3 regions of the Micromonospora sp. NBC_01655 genome follow, and region 2 is predicted to be linked to each of the others. Evidence: riboswitches for the same ligand, from Rfam matches in the RefSeq annotation. Region 2 holds a riboswitch; each other region holds the start of a gene.
The links. A riboswitch is a leader RNA that binds a small molecule or an ion and turns the genes downstream of it on or off. The one in region 2 is predicted to bind cyclic di-AMP.

Region 1 (4,620 bases), 6.6 Mb from region 2:
CCAGCGCCGCGAGGGCACCCCGGGCCTGGCCGATCGCCTTCATCTCCTGCCAGTGCCCGAGCAGCATGATGGTGACCAGCGCGGCCAGCTCCCACCAGAAGTCCAGGTCGAACGCGCCGACGCTGGTGGCCAGCGACGCGACGTACGCGACGGTGATCGCCATCGCGATGAGCAGCATCATCCCGGGGGTCCGGTCGCGCAGCTCGCGGACCGCGCCGACGAGGAACGGCCAGCCGCCCCACCAGAAGACCACCGAGCCGAGTACCGGGCCGACCAGCGCCCGGCCGGGGAACTCCACCGGGTGGCCGAACCAGCCCGTCACCATGTGGCTGGTGGCGACGATCGGCAGGGTCAGCGCCAGGCAGAGCCAGAACCGGCGGCGGAACATCTCCGGGTCGTGCCCGGCATGCCTGTCGTGCCCCGCGTGCTCGTCGCGCCCCACGTGGCCGGCGTGCTCGTCGCGCCCGGCGGGCTCGTGGTGGGCCATGGTCCCAACATGCCTCTTCGCCGGACCACGCGCCCGCCATACCCCCACGATCGACCGCCATACCCTCACGATCGACACCGGATGCCGCGCAACGGGGGTTCGATCGACGGGAAGAGCGCGGTGTGCGGGATACGGAGTCGATCATGACTGTCCCGGGCCCGCCGGGACACCTCCCGGCGGGCCGCCCGGCGCGCGACCTGCGTTCCCAGGTGAGGATGGCTACCATTTCGGGCGATGGTCGTCCGGATTCCGCATCGCCCGCCCCGCGTACCCCGCCGGGTGGTGCCCGACCCGGCGGCCGGGCCGCTGCCGAACCGCCCCGGGCCGCCGGCCCGTGCCCCGCGCTGACACCGTTTGGAGACCGTCGATGGGCGCCGACCACACCCGACCTGCCCCGCCCACCCCGCCCGGGGTGCGGCGGATCCTCGTCGCGACCGTGGTGCCGCTCTTCGTGATCACCGTGATCGCGGCGGTCGTCCTCTGGCCCCGCGACGGCGGCCCGCGGGGCGACGACAGTGCGGCGGTGCCCCGGTACCACGGCACGGTGACCCGGGTGGTGACCGAGGCGTGCCCGCCGCAGCCGGAGACGCCGCAGGACGGGGGCGGGCCGGGCGCGCAGGACGGCCCGTGCGGCACGGCCACCGTCCGGGTGGAGCAGGGGCCGGACGCCGGGCAACAGGTCGAGACGCCGATCCCGACCGGTCCCGGCGCGCCCACCGTCGCCGTCGACGACCGGATCGTCCTGGTCGAGCTGACCGACCCCGCCGACCCGACGGCCAGCGCCTACAACATCGCCGAGCACCAGCGCGGCACCCCGCTGGTCTGGCTCGCGGTGGTGTTCGCGCTGGCGATCGTCGCGTTCGGCCGCTGGCGGGGGCTGGCCGCCCTGGCCGGCCTGGCCGCCAGCTTCGCCATCCTGCTGACGTTCGTGCTGCCCGGGATCGGCGCCGGCGGGTCGCCGCTGCTGATCGCCGTCGTCGGCTCGGCGCTGATCATGTTCGTGGTGCTGTACCTGACCCACGGGGTGAGCGCGCAGACCTCCGTCGCGGTCCTCGGCACCCTGGGCAGCCTGGTGCTCACGGGCGTCCTCGGCACCCTGGCCACCGCCGCCACGCACCTGACCGGGTACGGCAGCGAGGACGCCACCACCCTGTCGATGTTCCGGGGCGACGTGGACCTGCACGGGCTGTTGCTGGCCGGCATCATCATCGGCTCGCTCGGGGTGCTCGACGACGTCACGGTCACCCAGGCGGCCACGGTGACCGAGCTGGCGCAGGCCAACCCGGGGCTGTCCCGGTTGCAGCTCTACCGGGCGGCCACCCGGGTCGGCCGGGCGCACATCGCGTCCACGGTGAACACCATCGTGCTGGCGTACGCGGGCGCGTCGCTGCCGCTGCTGCTCCTGCTCACCGCCGACTCCCGCCCGGTGACCGAGATCCTGACCACCGAGTTCATGGCGCAGGAGATCGTCCGCAGCGCCGTCGCCACGCTGGGCCTGATCGCCGCCGTGCCGCTGACGACCGGGCTGGCCGCGGTGGTCACCGCGGCGGGCCGGGCCGCCGCGGCCGGACCCGGGCGGCCGGCCGGCGACGGGGACGTCCCGGCCTCGCGTACCCCCGGTGTGGACCGGCGTCCTGCGGAGCGGGACCTCGCGCTGGAGGCGCTCAGCGGCGGGCGGCCCGACGACCGGTTCCCCGGCGGCCCGGCCCGGCCCACCGACCCCCCGGCCCAGTGGGCCGGCCGAGAAGGGAGCACGGACAGCACATGGTGACATCTCGCAGCGTGACCGGGAGTGGCGGCACGCCTGAGAACCGCGTCACTGACTACCGACAGCGATTACGAAATGACGCATTTAGTCGGCATCCGGACGTAGATCCCGAGGATGCCTCTCGGGTAACCTCGCTGCCGGTCACCGCCGAAGGCGCGCAGCGGCGCCTGCGGTGCCGCCGCCCAATCGCCGCGAGGCGAGCCGGGGATCCAGGTACCTGGGGTGCATCCGCGCGAGCGGTAGGGGCCGGTTCCGTCCCGAACCCGTCAGCTAACCCGGTCGGCGGTCGATGGAAGGGAACACTGTGACGGCACCCCTGCGCCGCTGGTTGACACCCGTGGTGGCCGCGTTCGCCGCGTTGGCGATCCTCGCCGGGCCGGCCGCCCCGGCGCTGGCCGCGCCCTCCACCCCCAAACCGTCGGGGCACGAGGAGGACGACGAGCCCCAGTTGATCACCGACGTCATCGAGGCGGCCAACCGGGAGTACGCCCAGGCCAAGACGAGGCTCGACAAGTCCACGAAGCGCCAGCTCCAGCTCGCCATGGAGGTGAAGCGGGCCGAGCAGGAACTGGAGGCGCTCGCCCCGCAGGTCGGCGAGATGGCCGCCCAGTCGTACCGGACCGGGCGGATCGGCCCGATGGCGGTGCTGCTGGAGAGCGGCGCACCGGACTCGTTCGTCAAGCGCGCCACCGCCCTCGACCAGCTCAACATGATCAACGCGCGGAAGCTGAGCGAGGTGAACGACGCCAAGGAGCGCGCGGTGCAGGCCAAGCTCGCGCTCGACGCCGAGATCCGCGAGCAGAAGAAACAGACTGCGATCATGGCGAAGAAGAAGTACGACGCCGAGAAGTCCCTCGCGCTGGTCGGCGGCAAGGGCTTCACCGGTGGCCTGGTCAACGCCACGTCCCCGGTCGCGAGGATCGCGCCGGGCCGGAGCTCGGACGGCGACTGGCGTCCCGAGTCGTGCAGCGAGAACGACCCGACCACCTCCGGCTGCATCACGCCGCGCACGCTGCACGCGTACAAGGAGACCAAGAGGGCCGGCTTCAGCCGGTTCGTCGGCTGCTACCGGCCGGGCGGGCCGTGGGAGCACCCCAAGGGCCGCGCCTGCGACTGGTCGTTGCAGAACAGCGGGTTCGCTCCCTGGCACAACAACGACACCCGGATGTACGGCAACAACCTCGCCGCGTTCCTCATCCGCAACGCCGACCGGCTCGGCATCTACTACGTCATCTGGAACCGGCAGATCTGGTTCCCGGCGACCGGCTGGAAGTCCTACAGCGGGCCCTCCAACCACACCGACCACGTGCACATGTCGCTGCTCTGACGACGCCGCCACGCGATCGAGGGCCGTCCCGCATCCCAGCGCGGGGCGGCCCTCGTCGTGTCGCGCCGCTGCGGGCGCCTCAGGCGGCGGCCGGGGCGCTCAGGGCGTTCGGGGCGGCCGGGGCGCTCAGGGCGTTCGGGGCCGCCGGGGCGCTCAGGGCATCCGGGGCGTCCGGGGCGTCCGGGGCGGCGGCGACGGCCGGGACGGAGCCGGCGGGCACCGCGGCCACCGTCCGCACCTCGCCCGCGCTGAGCCGGTACGACATCCCGACCACCGCGCACCGCCCGGCGGCGACCTCGGCGGCCAGCACGGGCGAGTCGGCGAGCATCGCCTCGACGGTCTGCGCGATGTGGATGTCGACGATCCCGTCGATGTCCTCGACCCCGCGCTCGGCGGCCCGGTGCAGGCTGGGCACCACGGCGTCCACCACGGCCCGCAGGTGGCCGACGGGCGGGGTGCCGGTGCTGGCCGCCGCCCGGGCCGCCTGCACGGCGCCGCAGGAGTCGTGCCCGAGCACCACCACCAGCGGGGTGCCCAGCACGGTCAGCGCGTACTCCACGCTACCCAGCACCTCGGGGCCGACGGTGTGCCCGGCGGTGCGGACCACGAAGAGGTCACCCAGCCCCCGGTCGAAGATGATCTCGGCGGCCAGCCGGGAGTCGGAGCAGCCGACGATCACGGCGAACGGGTGCTGGCCGTCGGCGACGGCCGCCCGGTGGCTGGCGTCCTGGTTCGGGTGGCGCGGCACCCCGGTGACGAACCGGCGGTTGCCCGCGTGCAGCTCCGCGAGGGCCCGGTCCGGGGCGAGCGGGCCGGGGTCGCCCGGGCGAGCGGCCGGCGACGGGGCGACCCGCCCCACACCCGTCCCGGCCATCGACTTGCTCGCATGATCCATGCCCCACCACCTCGCCCTTCGGCCACCCGACCAGTCCGTCCACCGTCACACGCAGCTAAAGATACGTCAAGCGTTACGTGATACGCATTTCATACGTCGGGAAGTCCTTGCGCACGGGCGCGGCCCGTAAGTGGCGCACGTGG
Region 2 (4,620 bases):
GATCCGGTACGCCCACCGGGGCGCCACCCGCGCCGCCGGCCCGGGGGTCGAGCCACACCTGCACGGCCGGCCGCCCCGGGCCCTCGCCAGGGAAGACGGCGCCGCCCTGGCCGTGCCGGGCGAGCATCGCCACGTCGACGGTGAACTCGAACAGCCGCCAGTCCACCTGCGGGGCGGCCCGCCCCAACTCGGCGAGCCGGGCCACCCGGGCCTGGTCGGTCACCGGCCACGCATGCCCCGCCACGTACGCCTCGTCGTCGCTGTCCTCCGGCGGGAAGGAGTGCAGCGCGTAGCGGCCGTCGCGTTCGAGGTCGCGCCGCTTCGGCGAGTCGACGATGAAGCAGAAGAGGCCGTCGTCGGTGATCACCGGGGAGACCGGGTGCACCCGGGGCCCACCGTCGGCGCGGACGGTGGCCAGGTAGCCGAAGCCCGGCCCGTACTGCTGCATGAGGAGGCGGATCCCGCCGGCGAGTCGTGGCTCGTCAGCGGCGAATTCGGACCAGGAAGCCATGTGGACATTCTATCGAACACGTGTACGACAGGCGAGCGCGGCACGCCGGACGCCGCAGGCGATGACAGGCCCGCCGAGCAGGGTCGCTATGGTGTGGCGATGCTGCTCTCCGACCGCGATCTCGTCAGCGAGCTGAAGGCTGGCACGCTCGCGCTGGAGCCGTTCGAGCCCACCCTGGTGCAGCCGTCGAGCATCGACGTACGCCTGGACAAGCTCTTCCGGGTCTTCAACAACCATCTCTACACGCACATCGACCCGTCGGTGCAGCAGGACGACCTGACCTCCATGATCGAGGTGCCCGACGGCGAGCCGTTCGTGCTGCACCCGGGCGAGTTCGTGCTCGCCTCGACGCTGGAGGTGATCTCGCTCGGCGACCAGCTCGCGGGCCGACTGGAGGGCAAGTCGAGCCTGGGCCGGCTCGGGCTGCTCACCCACTCCACGGCCGGGTTCATCGACCCGGGCTTCTCCGGCCACGTCACGCTGGAGCTGTCCAACGTGGCGAATCTGCCGATCACGCTCTGGCCGGGCATGAAGATCGGTCAGCTCTGCATCTTCCGGCTCTCCTCGCCGGCCGAGCACCCGTACGGGTCGGCGGTGTACGGCTCGCGGTACCAGGGCCAGCGCGGCCCGACCCCGAGTCGCTCCTGGCGGAACTGGCGCACCTGGCCCACCCGCTGACGCCGCAGGTGCGGCGGACGGGGCCCGTCCCGTCGTCGGAACGGGCCCCTTCCGCTCAGCCGGGGCGTCCGTAGCTGTTGATCTGACCGTCGTCGACCCGCTTCATCTTGACCGGCTGGCCGGCCTGGGAGGCGTGCACCACCCACCCGCCGCCGACGTACATGCCGACGTGGTGCAGGTCGGCGTAGTAGAAGACGAGGTCGCCGGGGCGCAGGTCGGCGCGGCTCACCCGGGCGGTCACCGACCGCTGCTGGGCCGCGTTGTGCGGCAGCGACACGCCGGCCTTCGCCCAGGCCGCGAGCATCAGGCCCGAGCAGTCGTACGAGTTGGGGCCCTCGGCGCCCCAGACGTAGGGCTTGCCGATCTGGGCGCAGGCGAACTTCACCGCGACCCCCGCGCCGCCGCCCGGGTAGGCAGCCGGGCAGGGGGCGGGCCGCAGCGGGCCGCCGCCACCGTTGCCGTACACCTTGAGCCGCAGCTTCTGCAGCCGGTCGATCTCGGTGTTGATCTGCTTGCGCTTGGCGGCGAGCTGCGCCTCGGCGCGGGTGAGCTGGGCGACCATCTCGTCCAGCGGCTTCTTCTTCGCGTCCAGTTCGTCGCGGAGGTCGATCACCGCCCGGACGTCGCGCTGCTGGCGCTCGGCGAACTGGTCGAGCAGCTCCAACTGCCCCATCATCTGACCGGGCGAGCGGCTGCCGAGCAGCGCGTTCACCGCCGAGAGGTTCTCACTCTTGTACGCCTCGACGGCGAGGCCGCTGACCTTGTCCATCGCCTCGTCGACCCGGCGTTGCAGCGGCCCGATCTGCTTGGCGAGCGCGTCGGCCTGCCGGCGCTTGCGGGCGAGGTCCTGGCGGGTGGCGTTGTGCCGCTCGATGAGCGGTTCGAGCTTGTTCCAGTCCTGGTCGATCTGCCGCTCGATCTCGGCGACCGAGGGATCGGCGTGGGCCGCGGTCGCGGTGCCGGTCAGGACGACGGCGATGCCGGCCAGAGCGGCGAGGGCGGTGGTGAAGCGTGACCAGCGTGGGCGCGGCGCAGCCGGCATGCGGTCGGCCTGTGCCGACCGGCGTGACGGGTGCCGCGGGGCATGGTGTGCCACCGGGCTCCGTTCTCCTTCTTCCCTGACCGCCTACCGGGTTAGCTGACGGGTTCGGGCGGGAAGGGAGAGCGCCCTACCGCAGCGGCGCTGCGGATTCACCCCGGCGTACCTGGGTCCCCGGCTCGCCCGGAGGCGACTCGGCGGTGTCGGACCGTCACCGCCCCGGCTGGGCGGTGCAGCTTCCGGTCGACGATTGACCAGAGTAGAGATCGCCGTTATCGATCCGCAACCCGCCGGGCCGTGACACGACGTACCGTGCCACGATACGGAAGTTTCCTTCACATCAAGGCGCTTCATGGAAAGCTATTGACGCGGGGAGACGACGGCGGGAGGGTGACCTCATCAACATCCACTCAGGAGGTTCGATGCCCCGTTCCGTCGTGTCGTCGAGCAGACGGATCCTGCTCGGTGCCGCCGTGGCCGCCGCCACGGCCCTCGTGCCCCTCGGTACCGCGGCCGCCCCGGCCGCGGCCGGCCAGACCCCCGACCGCCAGCAGCAGTACGCCGACGCCGCCGCCGAGTACGGCGTGCCGGAGAGCGTCCTGCTCGGCGTCTCCTACCTACAGTCCCGGTGGGACACCAACGCCGGCACCCCCAGCACCAGCGGGGGCTACGGGCCGATGCACCTCACCGACGCCGAGTACGTGACCGGCCTGCCCGCCGGCACCCATCACGACTCCGGCGACGAGGACCCGCGCGGGGACGACTCCCGCCCGGCCCCGGCCGCCGCCCAGCCCCCGGCCGACGAGGCCCCGACCGCGGCGTCGTTGCAGACCCTGGACGCCGCCGCCACCCTCACCGGGGCCGACGAGGCGACCCTGCGCACCGACGCGTCGACGAACATCCGGGGCGGGGCGGCGCTGCTCGCGTCGTACCAGCGGCAGATCGGCGCCCCGGTCGGGGCCGGCACCGACCCGGCGGCCTGGTACGGCGCGGTGGCCCGGTACGCCGGCGCGGACGGCGCCGACGCGGCGGCGGCCTTCGCCGACGAGGTCTTCGGCACCATCGCCGAGGGCGAGAGCCGGGTGACCGACGACGGGCAGCGGGTGACCCTCGCCGCCCGCGCGGTGACCCCGGAGAAGTCCTGGCTGGACCGGCTCGGCCTGCGCCTGCCGGAGCGCCCCGACGGCCTGGAGTGCCCGTCGACCATCTCCTGCGAGTGGATCCCCGCGCCGTACCAGTCGCTCGGTGCCGACCCCGGCGACTACGGCAACCACGACCTGTCCGACCGGCCGAAGCGGCAGAAGGTCGAGTACATCCTCATCCACGACACCGAGGGCAGCTACGCGGGCACGGTCAACATGGTCCAGGACCCGACCTACGTGAGCTGGCACTACACGCTGCGCTCGGTGGACGGGCACATCGCCCAGCACGTGAAGACCAAGGACGTGGCCTGGCACGCCGGCAACTGGTACGTCAACGCCAAGTCGATCGGGCTGGAGCACGAGGGCTTCGCCGCCCAGGGCACCTGGTACACCGAGGCGATGTACCGCACCTCGTCGAAGCTGGTCCGGTACCTCGCGCTGCGGTACGGCGTCCCGCTGGACCGGCAGCACATCATCGGCCACGACAACGTCCCCGGCACCGTCGCGGCGAACGTGCGGGGCATGCACTGGGACCCGGGCCCGTACTGGGACTGGTCGCACTACTTCGACCTGCTGCGCGCGCCGGAGCTCAACACCGGCACCCCGCTGACCGGCATGGTGCGGATCGACCCGGACTTCGCCACCAACCGGCCGGCGTTCACCGGCTGTGTGACGGCGGGCGTGCCGTGCCCCTCGCGCGGCTCCTCGGCGGTGGTGCTGCGTGCCGCGCCGCGCGCCGACGCGCCGCTGGTCAACGACATCGCCCTGCGTCCGGACGGCTCGCCGGCCACGATGGCCGTCTCCGACCACGGCGCCCGCGCCTCGTCCGGGCAGACGTACGCCCTGGCCGGCCGTGAGGGCGACTGGACGGCGATCTGGTACCTCGGGCAGAAGGCGTGGTTCCACAACCCGGCGTCCGCGCCCACCGCAGCGTGGACCGTCGGCCTGGTGGCCACCCCGAAGGCCGGGAAGGCGACGATCCCGGTGTACGGCCGGGCGTACCCGGAGGAGGCGGCGTACCCGGCAGGCGTGCCGTACCAGCCGATCTCGCCGTTGCAGTACACCCTCTCCGCCGGCCAGCGGTACGCCGTCGGCAACGTGCTGCCCGGCGAGTACTACCGGGCCGCCACGTTCGACGGCTCGGCCCCCGGTGACTGGACGGTGATCCGGGGTGAGAAGCAGTACGTGCAGATCCAGTTCGGCCACCGGATCATGTACGTCGACCGCGCCGACGTGGACCTGGTGCCGTC
Region 3 (4,620 bases), 1.8 Mb from region 2:
GCTGGACCCGGCGGCGGCCCCGCCGGAGATGGCGGTGGTGGGCGACGGGGCGCTGCTGGCCACCCTGTCCCGGGCCACCGGCCGGGGCATGCGGGACATCGTCGCCACCATCCAGCGGGAGCAGGACGAGGCGATCCGCTCCCCCGGCTCCGGGGTGACGATCGTCGCCGGCGGCCCGGGGACGGGCAAGACGGCGGTCGCCCTGCACCGGGCGGCGTACCTGCTCTACTCCGACCGCAGCCGGTACGCCGGCGGCGGCATCCTGGTGGTCGGCCCGTCGGCGGTGTTCGTGGAGTACATCGCCTCGGTGCTGCCGTCGCTGGGCGAGGAGACCGCGACGCTGCACTCGCTCGGCTCGCTGTTCCCGGGGATGAGCGCGACCCGCACCGACCCGCCCGACGTGGCGGCGGTGAAGGGGTCGCTGCGGATGCGGCGGGTGCTGGAGCGCGCGGCCCGGGACGCGGTCCCGGGCGGGCCGGGCGAGCTGCGCCTGCTCTACCGGGGCGCACTGCTCCGGCTGGACCGCCGGGAGCTGGACGGCATCCGGGAGCGGGCGCTGCCCCGGGGGGCCCGCCGCAACGAGGTGCGCCGGGCCGGCTTCGACGGGGTGTTCGCCGCGCTGTGGGCGCAGGCCCGGCGGCTGAACCTCGGGCGGCTGCCGGAACAGCGCGCGTTCGAGGACGAGATCGCCGAGCGGCCCGAGTTCCGCGAGTTCCTCAAGGCGTGGTGGCCCCGGCTGCACCCCCGGCACGTGCTGGGCTGGCTGGCCCGCCCGGACCGGCTGCACCGCTATGCCGGGGGGATCCTGTCCCGGTCGGAGATCGGTTTGCTGGCCGAGGCGTACCGGACGCTGGACGCCGAAGGGCTGACGATCGCCGACATCGCCCTGCTGGACGAGCTGGACGCGCTGCTGGGCAAGCCGGTGCGGCCGAGGAAGCCGAAGCGGGACCCGTTCCAGCTCGCCGGGGGCGTGCGCGAGCTGAGCACGCACGCCGACCGGCAGCGGGCGGCCCGGGAGGCGGCCCGGCAGCGCCCCGAGGACTACCGCGAGTACGCGCACGTGGTGGTCGACGAGGCGCAGGACGTCTCGCCGATGCAGTGGCGGATGATCGGCCGGCGCGGCCGGCTGGCGTCCTGGACGGTGGTGGGCGACCCGGCGCAGACCGCGTGGACCGGCCAGGAGGAGGAGCTGACCCGGGCCCGGGACCAGGCGCTGGGCCGGCGGCGCCGGCACCAGTTCGAGCTGACCACCAACTACCGCAACTCGGCGGAGATCTTCGCGGTGGCGGCGGCGGAGATCCGCCGGCTCTACCCGGACCTCGCGCTGCCCAGGGCGGTGCGGTCCACCGGCGTGCAGCCGGTCGCGCTGACCGTGCCGCCGGCCGAGCTGGAACGGGCCACCGTCGCGGCGGTCGCCGCGCTGCTCGGCGAGGTGGCGGGGACGGTCGGGGTGATCACGCCGGTGCCGCGCCGCGACGAGGTCGCCGGCTGGCTCGCCGGCCTGGCCGCGCCGCGCCTCCAGGTGGTGACCAGCCTCCAGGCCAAGGGCATGGAGTACGACGGGGTCGCGCTGGTCGCCCCGGCCGAGATCCGGGCCGACCCGGGCTCCGGCGTGCGGACGCTGTACGTGGCGCTGTCCCGGGCCACCCAGCGGCTGACCACGATCGACCCGACCGGCTGACCGGCTGACCGTCCCGTCACCGGTCGGACGTCCGACCTTTACTTGCATACATAGCGATGTGAGCATACATTGGGCCGGGTCGGGATCGGGGACGGAGGGTGTGGGCGTGGGCGCAGGTCATGACCATCACGGCGCGGTGGCGAACGCCGCGGACCGCCACTCGGGGCGGCTCTGGGCGGCCTTCGCGCTGCTCACCGCGCTGATGATCGTCGAAGCGGTGGCCGCGTTCGGCACCGGCTCGCTGGCGCTGCTCTCCGACGCCGGGCACATGTTCACCGACGTGCTCGGCATCGGCATGGCACTGGCCGCGATCACCGCCACCCGGCGGGCCACCGCCGCCCCCCAGCGCACCTTCGGGCTCTACCGGCTGGAGGTGCTCGCCGCGCTCGGCAACGCCGTCCTGCTCAGCGGCGTCGCGGTCTACGTCCTCGTCGAGGCGGTCCGCCGGTTCGGCAATCCGCCCGAGGTGACCACGGGCCCGATGCTCGTGGTGGCGACGCTGGGCCTGCTCGCCAACGTGGTCGCGTTCGCGCTGCTGCGCAGCGGGGCGAAGGAGAGCATCAACCTGCGCGGGGCGTACCTGGAGGTGCTGGGCGACCTGCTCGGGTCGGTCGGCGTGATCAGCGCCGCGGCGCTGATCACCGTCACCGACTGGTGGTGGGCGGACCCGGTGGTGGCCGTCGCGATCGGCGTGTTCATCCTGCCCCGCACCTGGCGGCTCGGGCGGGCCGCGGTGCGCATCCTGGTGCAGGCCGCGCCGGAGCACCTCCAGGTGACCGCGGTACACGACCGGCTGGCGGCGGTGCCCGGCGTGGTCGAGGTGCACGACCTGCACGTCTGGACGCTGACCTCCGGCATGGAGGTCGCCTCGGCCCACCTGACCATGGCACCGGACGCCGAGGTGGGCGCGGTGCTGACCGCGGCCCGCACCGCCCTGCACGAGGACTTCCACATCGAGCACGCCACGTTGCAGGTGGAGCCCGAGGCGTCGGCGGGCCCCTGCGGGCCGACCGGCTGGTGATACCCACACCCATCAATCAGGTGGTGTATTGTGCCTGTATGCCGGTTTTGGAAGCATTGGCCTGCGCACCGTCCGTCACGGACGCAGCGCGAGCCCCATCCGCACCGGTAGGCTCTGATCCGGTCTCCGCCGGGCGGCGCCCTCCGGCGCCTGCGGTGGCCGCCGCCTAATCGCCTCCTGGCGAGCCGGGGAACCATGTTCGTGGGGTGCATCCGCCTGAGCGGTAGGGATCTTCCGTCCCGAACCCGTCAGCTAACCCGGTCGGCGGCTGACGGAAGGACTGCGTATGCCAGTAGTGGCACCTGAACGAAGGACCGCCGCCCGGATGGCGGCGATGCTGGTGCTGACGCTCGCCGTCGGCCTCGGGCTCGGGCCGGTGGCCCCGGCCGGTGCGGCCCCGCCCACCGGCCTGCGCGCCGCCGCGCCCGGCCAGGACGAGGAGGGCGGCACGCCGGCCCTGCGCGCCCAGCTCGAAGCGGCCAGCAAGGGCTACCTGGACGCCAAGAGCGCCCTGGCCCGCTCGGTCAAGCGGCAGCAGCAGCTCGGCGGCCAGCTCAAGACCGTCGAGGCGGAGCTGATCGTGCGCGGCGCCAAGGTCGACGAGATCGCCGGGGTGGCGTACAAGTCGGGCCGGCTCAGCCCGGTGTCCGCGCTGCTCAACAGCACCAGCCCGGCTGGCTTCCTGGACCGGGTGGCCGCGCTGGACGCGGTCGCCACCAACGAGGACCGGGCGCTGCGCGACCTGCTGGAGAGCCGGGACCAGGCCACCCGGACCCGGCTGGCCCTCGACGGGGAGATCCGCGAGCAGCGCAAACAGGTCACGGTGATGGCCAAGCGCAAGGCACAGGCCGAGCAGGCCCTGACCGTGGCCAACGAGAAGGCCAGCGCCAGCGCCAGCGGCGGCGGGGCCAACCGGGGCACCTCCAGCGCGAACGCCACCCCCGCGAAGCGCAACCCCGACGGGTCCTGGCCGTCGGAGTCGTGCAGCGTGAACGACCCGACCCCGGCCAACGGCTGCATCACCCCGCGAACGCTGCACGCGCTCCAGCAGGCCAAGTCGGCCGGCTTCACCCGGTACGTCTCCTGCTACCGGCCCAGCGGCTCCGGGGAGCATCCCAAGGGGCGGGCCTGCGACTTCGCCGCCCAGAAGGGCGGCTTCGGCGGGGTGGCCTCCGGCGGGGACCGCACCTACGGCAACAACCTGGCGGCGTACTTCATTCGCAACGCGGACAACCTCGCCGTGCTGTACGTGATCTGGTTCAAGCAGATCTGGCTGCCCAGCAGCGGCTGGAAGGCGTACAGCGGGGGCAACGGGGACCCGTCCAGCGACCACACCAACCACGTGCACCTGTCGGTGTACTGACCGCGCGTCCGGTGGTCCGCCGCCCGGCGGGCCACCGGACGCCACGTCACTGGGCGCACCCGGTCGTCGCCGGCCGCGCCGCTCAGGTCGGCTGAGCCGGGCCGTCCCCGGCACGGTCCAGCACCTCGCCCAGCCTCCGGGCCAGCCCGAGGTGCGCCGATCGGGCCTGCTGGAAGGCGTACCGGAACAGCAGCGCCGGGGCGGCGAGGGTGATCTCCACGTCGATCCGGACCACCCCGCCCGGCTCGTCGCGAAGCCGGGTGCGGTTGCGCACGATGGTCGCCGGCCGCTGCCGGGCCACCGTGACGACCTCGTCGTCGGTGACGACCAGCACGTCCGCCTGGTACGTCACGGGGAAGCGCAGCGGCCCGGCGGCGAGCCGGTCGGTGATGGCGTAACTGGCCCGGGCGCCCGGCCGGGGCGGCAGCCGGCGTACCCGCGTGATCAGCGGATGCAGCTCGCCCTGCCGGGCCGGGTCGCCCAGCAGCGCCACCGCCTCGGCCCGGGGGCAGCGGGCCTGGACCGAGTACTGGAAGCTGTCTCGCCGGAGCACGC

Region 1: it holds a riboswitch for cyclic di-AMP, as region 2 does, so the genes downstream of both, OOK41_RS30805 (hypothetical protein) here and OOK41_RS02120 (NlpC/P60 family protein) in region 2, are expected to answer to the same signal.
Region 3: it holds a riboswitch for cyclic di-AMP, as region 2 does, so the genes downstream of both, OOK41_RS10620 (hypothetical protein) here and OOK41_RS02120 (NlpC/P60 family protein) in region 2, are expected to answer to the same signal.

Annotation. Positions count from the first base shown of each region.
Region 1 covers NZ_JAPEQF010000001.1:6,973,158-6,977,777, forward strand. Annotated here, with positions in the region: gene OOK41_RS30795 (heavy metal translocating P-type ATPase) at 1-487, opposite strand, end outside; gene OOK41_RS30800 (YibE/F family protein) at 855-2,258, shown strand; cyclic di-AMP (ydaO/yuaA leader) riboswitch at 2,425-2,556, shown strand; gene OOK41_RS30805 (hypothetical protein) at 2,560-3,582, shown strand; gene OOK41_RS30810 (carbonic anhydrase) at 3,662-4,456, opposite strand.
Region 2 covers NZ_JAPEQF010000001.1:415,514-420,133, forward strand. Annotated here, with positions in the region: gene OOK41_RS02110 (pyridoxamine 5'-phosphate oxidase family protein) at 1-511, opposite strand, end outside; gene dcd (dCTP deaminase) at 611-1,189, shown strand; gene OOK41_RS02120 (NlpC/P60 family protein) at 1,245-2,231, opposite strand; cyclic di-AMP (ydaO/yuaA leader) riboswitch at 2,298-2,438, opposite strand; gene OOK41_RS02125 (N-acetylmuramoyl-L-alanine amidase) at 2,651-4,620, shown strand, end outside.
Region 3 covers NZ_JAPEQF010000001.1:2,221,303-2,225,922, reverse strand. Annotated here, with positions in the region: gene OOK41_RS10630 (AAA family ATPase) at 1-1,681, shown strand, start outside; gene OOK41_RS10625 (cation diffusion facilitator family transporter) at 1,788-2,702, shown strand; cyclic di-AMP (ydaO/yuaA leader) riboswitch at 2,856-2,985, shown strand; gene OOK41_RS10620 (hypothetical protein) at 2,989-4,065, shown strand; gene OOK41_RS10615 (SRPBCC family protein) at 4,148-4,618, opposite strand.